Linked DNA regions of Thiosulfativibrio zosterae. Each later gene encodes a partner of the first gene's protein in a complex. Links are inferred from orthologs where the notes say so. Each region holds a gene or a part of one and is shown on either strand. Other genes may lie near its edges.

Region 1 (3,251 bases):
GGTATAAATCGCCCCAGTCGGGTTTGAGGGGCTGTTAATCACTACCATGCGTGTTTTTGCGGTAATGGCATCACTGAGTTGTTGCGCAGTAATTTTAAAACCTTGTTCAATGCCCGCTTCAATAATCACCGGAACGCCACCGGCCAACAAAGCCATATCTGGGTAAGAAACCCAATAAGGCGCAGGAATAATAACTTCATCCCCATCGTTTAAAGCGGCTTGGCATAGGTTGTAAAAGCTTTGTTTGCCGCCTGAAGACACCAATATTTGATTCATTTCGTAATCAAGATGGTTGTCACGCTTAAACTTGGCGCGGATGGCTTCTTTGAGTTCGGGGATACCATCCACCGCGGTATAACGGGTTTGGCCAGTTTGAATGGCTTTGATACCTGCCGCTTTAATATGGTCTGGGGTATCAAAGTCAGGTTCGCCAGCACCAAGGCTGACCACATCCTTGCCTTGACGGCGCAGTTCGGCAGCTTTGGCCGTGATAACGAGGGTTAGAGAAGGCTGAACTCGATTGACGCGTTGCGATAGGCGGGACATAAACGATTTAACTCACTGAATTTTGATAAAATATTGCACATTATTCTACTCTGTTTTCTGACTAAATAAAATTCACTTATTGCCTTAATTCTGAAATAAAGGGCAAGATAAATGACAGTTATTTGAAAAACCTTCAACAAAGATCAATCATGACTAAAAAATTTCAATTAGTTTCACAGTATCAACCGGCTGGCGATCAGCCGACGGCCATCAAAGAATTGGTCGATGGGCTAGAGTCTGGCGAGGCTTTTCAAACCCTGCTAGGGGTGACGGGTTCTGGGAAAACCTTTACCGTTGCCAATGTGATTCAACAGGTGCAAAGACCAACCATTATCATGGCCCACAATAAAACTTTGGCGGCGCAACTCTATGGCGAAATGAAAGGGTTTTTTCCGCACAACGCGGTGGAATATTTTGTGTCTTATTATGATTACTATCAGCCAGAAGCCTATGTGCCAGCATCTGACACCTATATCGCCAAAGACTCGTCAGTGAATGAGCAGATAGAACAGTTGCGTTTATCGGCGACCAAAGCCTTGCTGGAGCGTGAAGATGTCATTTTGATTGCCACGGTATCGGCCATTTATGGGTTGGGTGATCCTGATCAATATCTCAAAATGATTTTGCAGATGCGTTTGGGGGATAAGGTTAAGCAGCGTGATTTATTAGCGCAACTCATCAATATGCAATATACCCGTAATGACATTGAATTATGGCGCGGCCACTTTAGAGTGCGTGGAGATGTGATCGATGTGTTTCCAGCAGAAGCTGAACAATATGCGGTGCGCATTGAATTATTTGATGACGAGGTGGAAAGCATTGCGTGGTTTGACCCTTTAACTGGCGAAGTTCTCAGTCGTCCGACTCGGGTGACCATTTACCCCAAGTCGCATTATGTAACGCCACGCGAACAGATTTTAAAAACCATTGATCAAGTGAAAGTGGATTTAAAAATTCGTTTAGAAGAATTCCGCTCCAATTTTAAGCTGGTGGAGGCGCAGCGCTTAGAAGAACGCACCAAGCTCGATATTGAAATGATGTTAGAGCTGGGCTATTGCACCGGGATTGAAAACTATTCCCGATATTTATCAGGGCGCCCAGCGGGTTCGCCACCACCAACCTTATTGGATTATTTACCTAAAAACGCCTTGATGGTAATCGATGAAAGCCATGTCACCATTCCGCAAATTGGTGGGATGTATAAAGGCGACCGTTCTCGTAAAGAAAACTTAGTCACCTATGGATTTAGATTGCCTTCGGCGATGGATAATCGACCGCTGAAATTTGATGAGTTTGAAGCCATTATGCCGCAAACCTTATTTGTATCAGCCACCCCGGGCAATTATGAAGCTGAACAAAATGCCACGATTGTTGAACAGGTCGTCCGTCCTACCGGATTGTTAGACCCAGAAATTGAGGTGCGCCCAGCCTTAACGCAGGTGGATGACTTGTTGGGCGAGGTGCGTATTCGCGCCGATAAAAACGAACGGGTTTTGGTCACCACTTTGACCAAACGCATGGCGGAAAATCTCACCGAATACCTTGAAGACCACAATGTACGGGTGCGTTATTTACATTCGGATATCGATACGGTTGAGCGTATTGAGATCATTCGAGATTTGCGCTTGGGCGAGTTTGATGTGTTGGTGGGGATTAACTTGTTGCGAGAAGGGTTGGATATTCCCGAGGTTTCTTTGGTCGCCATTTTAGATGCGGATAAGGAAGGTTTTTTGCGCTCCGAGCGTTCGCTAATTCAAACCATTGGCCGAGCTGCTCGTAATGTGCAAGGAAAAGCCATTTTATATGCTGACAAAATCACCAAGTCGATGGAGAAAGCCATCGGCGAAACCGAACGGCGCCGCGAAAAGCAAATAGCGCACAATTTAAACTTGGGTATTTCGCCACAAAGCCTCAATAAAAAGGTCACCGATATTCTCGAAAACTCGCCCTATGCGCCAAAACCAACCAGGCCTGGTCAAAATACTAAGGTGGCTGATTCAAAAGGGGATTATGAGGTTGCGCAAAAAGTGAAGAAAATGACGCCCGCGGAACTGCTGCGCGAAATCAAGCAAGCTGAGAAGCAAATGTACCAAGCGGCAAAAGATTTAGACTTTGAAAAGGCCGCCATGCTGCGTGACCAAGTAAAAACACTCAAATCAACTATGGTTGGTGTGGGTGATTTGGGTTAAAATAAGATAATTTTAAAATTTTTGGGCAAAGCCCATCTCTCAGTTGCAAGGCGTTTAATTAATATGACCCCCCTTAAAAGGATGCATAAACCGTTTGTAGTGCCCATGTTTTGCTTGGCAAGTCTATTTTCTACAGCACAGTTATTGGCGTCTGATAAGCCACTTCCAGTGAATGAAGACATCTCTACTAAGGCGGTTGAAGCGCCGAAAACCGGTGATTATCAAACCAGTTATGCAGAGGTTCTGAAATATATCAAGACCAATAATGACGCTAAGGCTTTAGATGTCTTAAGAGAAATGGCTAAAGATTATCCTGGTGATGTTCAAGTACAAAATAACCTAGCGGTGTTATTAACGCGTCAAAAAAAATATGAGCAGGCTCAGAAAATTTTTGAAACCTTGCTGACCAACAATCCAGAATATGGCGTTGTGTTTAATAACTTAAACGAGCTTTATGCGTTTCAAGCGCAAAAAGCCTACAAGCAAGTGTTTGCCGATTCCCCTTTAGTGCGCCCT
Region 2 (3,239 bases), 1.7 Mb from region 1 along the record:
ATTTCTGCTTAGCCGGAAACTTGGTTTCGTGCTTGCGGTTTTCGCCCTGCGGAAAATAGCCATTCACCACACGCACTTGATTACCTTGCGCATCTTCAAAGTCGCCAATAATCATGCGCTTTTGCGCGATGTCGTCATCGGACTTCCAACCCTTTTGCTCAGCAATCAATTTCACGGTATTTTTGTACAACAAGGCCACCCCATAATGGGTTTTTTGGCCGATATAAATCGCCTCGTAGCCCATGGCCTGCAAGGCCTCTAAAGGAAACTCGTGGTCTTGCACTTTGGTTTCTTGCAGTCCAATCACATCGGGCGCTTGGGTCGCAATGAGCGCTTCGAGTTGATGCAAGCGCATCCGAATGCTGTTGACATTAAAAGAAACAATTTTCATTTATCAAACCTCTCAACATTTTTAATGCGGAGAATTATAACGAATTTAACACTTTAGCCGGCAATAAAAACCCAGTAAACCAGTCAATTTTAACCAGGCCTGGTCATTTTTAGCCTAATTTTGGCCTCAAAAGCTATAATGATTAGATTCAAATAAAGGCTTTCCCCATGGACGACATTTCTCACATTATCGACACCCTCAACGATGCACAGCGTGATGCGGTGACCACCGAAGATCAGCATGCTTTAATTTTAGCGGGCGCGGGCAGCGGCAAAACCAAAGTGCTGGTGCATCGCATTGCGTGGTTGACGCAAGTCATGGGGTTTTCGTCTTACAATATTTTGGCGGTCACCTTTACCAATAAGGCCGCCGCTGAGATGCGTGGCCGTATTGAAGCCTTGGTTGGCAACCAATCACAAGGACTCACCATGGGCACCTTTCACGGCATTGCTTATCGTTTATTGCGCCAGCATTTTCAAGAAGCCGGTTTGCCGCAAAGTTTTCAAATTCTCGATTCCGACGACCAAAAACGCGTCATTAAACGCCTGCTCAAAACCATGGAGCTGGATGAGCAACAATGGCCGCATCGCCAAGTGCAAGCCTTTATCAATGGTGAAAAAGAAGAAGGTCGTCGCCCCCAGCACATTGACCCAGGCCATAATCCGTTTGTGAAGCGCATGGTGCAAATTTACCAAGCCTATGAAGCACAATGTAAAAAGGCAGGCCTGGTGGATTTTGCCGAATTGTTATTGCGTGCGCACGAGCTTTGGCTTAAACATCCGCATTTGCTGGCGCATTACCAAAGTCGCTTTCGTCATATTTTGGTAGACGAGTTTCAAGATACCAACACCTTGCAATATGCTTGGTTGCGCGTGCTGGCAGGTGCGACGGGCAAATTATTTATTGTGGGGGATGACGACCAATCCATTTACGGCTGGCGCGGTGCCAAAATTGAAAACATTCGCCAATTCTCACAAGACTTCGCCAATGTTAAAACTGTGCGTTTAGAACAAAACTACCGCTCAACCGGCACCATTCTTAAAGCTGCCAATGCCCTGATTGCCCACAACCAAGAACGCATGGGCAAAACGCTCTGGTCGGCGGGTGATGACGGCAATCCGATTAAAATTTACGAAGCCTTTAACGACCTCGACGAAGCGCAATATGTCTGTAACCAAGTCAACCAATGGGTTAAAGAAGGCGGCGAGCGCAGTGATGCGGCGGTGCTGTATCGTTCTAACGCCCAATCTCGTTTGATTGAACAAGCCCTATTGCAGGCCAAGATTCCCTATCGGGTGTACGGCGGCCTGCGCTTTTACGACCGTGCCGAAGTTAAAGATGTTTTGGCTTACTTGCGCCTGATACTCAACCGCCAAGACGATGCCGCCTTTGAACGCATTTACAATCATCCGCCGCGCGGCATCGGCGCCAAAACCGCCGACATGATTCGTGACATTGCCAAAATGGAAGGTGTGTCGTTATGGAATGCGATGGAATCTTTGCTCGAACAAGGCCTCACCGCGCGAGCACAAACCTCTCTAATGAGCTTTAAAACGCTGATTGAAAGCCTCGAAGAAAGTGGCGAAGGTCAAGAACTTAAAGACCAAACGATGCAAGTCATTTCAAGGTCTGGCCTGCAACTGCACTTTGAAAAAGACACCTCAGAACAAGGCCAGAGCCGCTTAGAAAACTTAGACGAATTGATTAACGCCACCAGTGTTTTCAAAACGCCACAAAGTGCCATCGAAGATTCGCTGGGCGATGTGGCTTATGCATCGCCTTTGGCAGAATTTTTAGCGCAAGCGGCACTGGAAGCGGGCGAACAACAAGCCGACAAATGGGAATCGTGCGTGCAACTCATGACACTGCATTCTGCCAAAGGCTTGGAGTTTCCGTTAGTCTTTATGGTGGGGGTTGAAGAAGGCTTGTTCCCCTCGCAACAATCGACCGATGATGCTTACAAACTCGAAGAAGAACGCCGTTTGGCTTATGTGGGCATCACGCGTGCCGAGAAACAATTGATGATCACTTTTGCCAATCGCCGCCGAATGCATGGCTCAGAGTTTTACCCGCAACCGTCACGCTTTATTAAAGAAATTCCAAATGATTGCGTGGACTTTGTGCGCCTAACAGGCTCCGCACGCCCTTCAAGCGGCGGACAAACCTCGGGTTGGAATGAAACCAAATTGAATGATGCTTTAGCGCAACAAACTGGCTTTGCCTTAGGTGATCGGGTGTTTCATCAAAAATTTGGGGAAGGCACGGTATTGGCCACCGAAGGTGCGGGCGAACACGCCCGCATTCAAGTCAATTTTAAAGCGGCTGGCAGTAAATGGCTGGTGGTTGGTTTTGCCAAACTCGAGCGCCTTTAACGCCTTTATTGCTTTAAAACTTAAGGATAAACGATGAAACTCAGCAAACAACAACGCAAATATCTGCATGGCTCCCTGCTTGCATTGCTGGCGTTTGTCATCACCTCAGGTTTATTTTTAAGTGGCGGCTTGAAGAAAATGGAGTGGCAGGTCGACGACCTTAAAAGCCAACTCTTGCGCAGTGAACTGCATGCTGACAAGAATGTGGTCATTTTATTGGTGGATGAAGCCTCCTTGGCAACCCTTGACCCACTGGTTGGTCGCTGGCCTTGGCCGCGCTCGGTTTGGGCAGATGTACTTGAATTTATGAGCATGGGCGGCGCACAAGGGGTGGCATTCGATATTCTATTTACCGAACGTGCGCTGGATGCCGACAAACAGCATTCTGAGCATGACCTAGCGTTTGTGGATGCGACTGCACAAAGTGGCATCGCAACCCATGCCATGCAATTATTACACGACCCTTCTAACCCTAA

The links.
Region 2: the proteins of uvrB (region 1) and uvrD are in contact, whole or in part, in a crystal structure (PDB 7EGT), measured with the Thermus thermophilus proteins. The link is inferred for Thiosulfativibrio zosterae from one-to-one orthologs. Residues at the interface, in WP_096411307.1 of Thermus thermophilus: Glu23, Leu25, Arg26, Asp27, Gly28, Glu29, Arg30, Phe31, Arg55, Glu326, Asp327, Phe328, Glu379, Ser382, Gln383, His398, Gly400, Arg401; in WP_096412145.1 of Thermus thermophilus: His654, Arg656, Phe657, Gln666, Asp668, Glu669, Lys680, Arg681, Leu682, Ser683, Lys685, Tyr686, Ala687.

The regions. Positions count from the first base shown.
Region 1 is NZ_AP021888.1:627,636-630,886, forward strand. Bases 293-3,215 are described here. They hold uvrB (excinuclease ABC subunit UvrB), read left to right. Parts: upstream 293-695; coding sequence 696-2,735; downstream 2,736-3,215. Other genes in these bases: THMIRH_RS02630 (pyridoxal phosphate-dependent aminotransferase), read right to left, coding at 293-546; THMIRH_RS02640 (L,D-transpeptidase Cds6 family protein), read left to right, coding at 2,841-3,215. In the rest of the region: more of THMIRH_RS02630, read right to left, coding at 1-292; more of THMIRH_RS02640, read left to right, coding at 3,216-3,251. UniProt on the Escherichia coli protein: The UvrABC repair system catalyzes the recognition and processing of DNA lesions. A damage recognition complex composed of 2 UvrA and 2 UvrB subunits scans DNA for abnormalities.
Region 2 is NZ_AP021888.1:2,304,785-2,308,023, forward strand. Bases 250-3,160 are described here. They hold uvrD (DNA helicase II), read left to right. Parts: upstream 250-558; coding sequence 559-2,763; downstream 2,764-3,160. Other genes in these bases: xthA (exodeoxyribonuclease III), read right to left, coding at 250-391; THMIRH_RS10660 (CHASE2 domain-containing protein), read left to right, coding at 2,797-3,160. Also shown: more of xthA, read right to left, coding at 1-249; more of THMIRH_RS10660, read left to right, coding at 3,161-3,239. UniProt on the Escherichia coli protein: A helicase with DNA-dependent ATPase activity. Unwinds DNA duplexes with 3'-5' polarity. Translocates on single-stranded DNA with 3'-5' polarity. Initiates unwinding more efficiently from a nicked substrate than double-stranded DNA.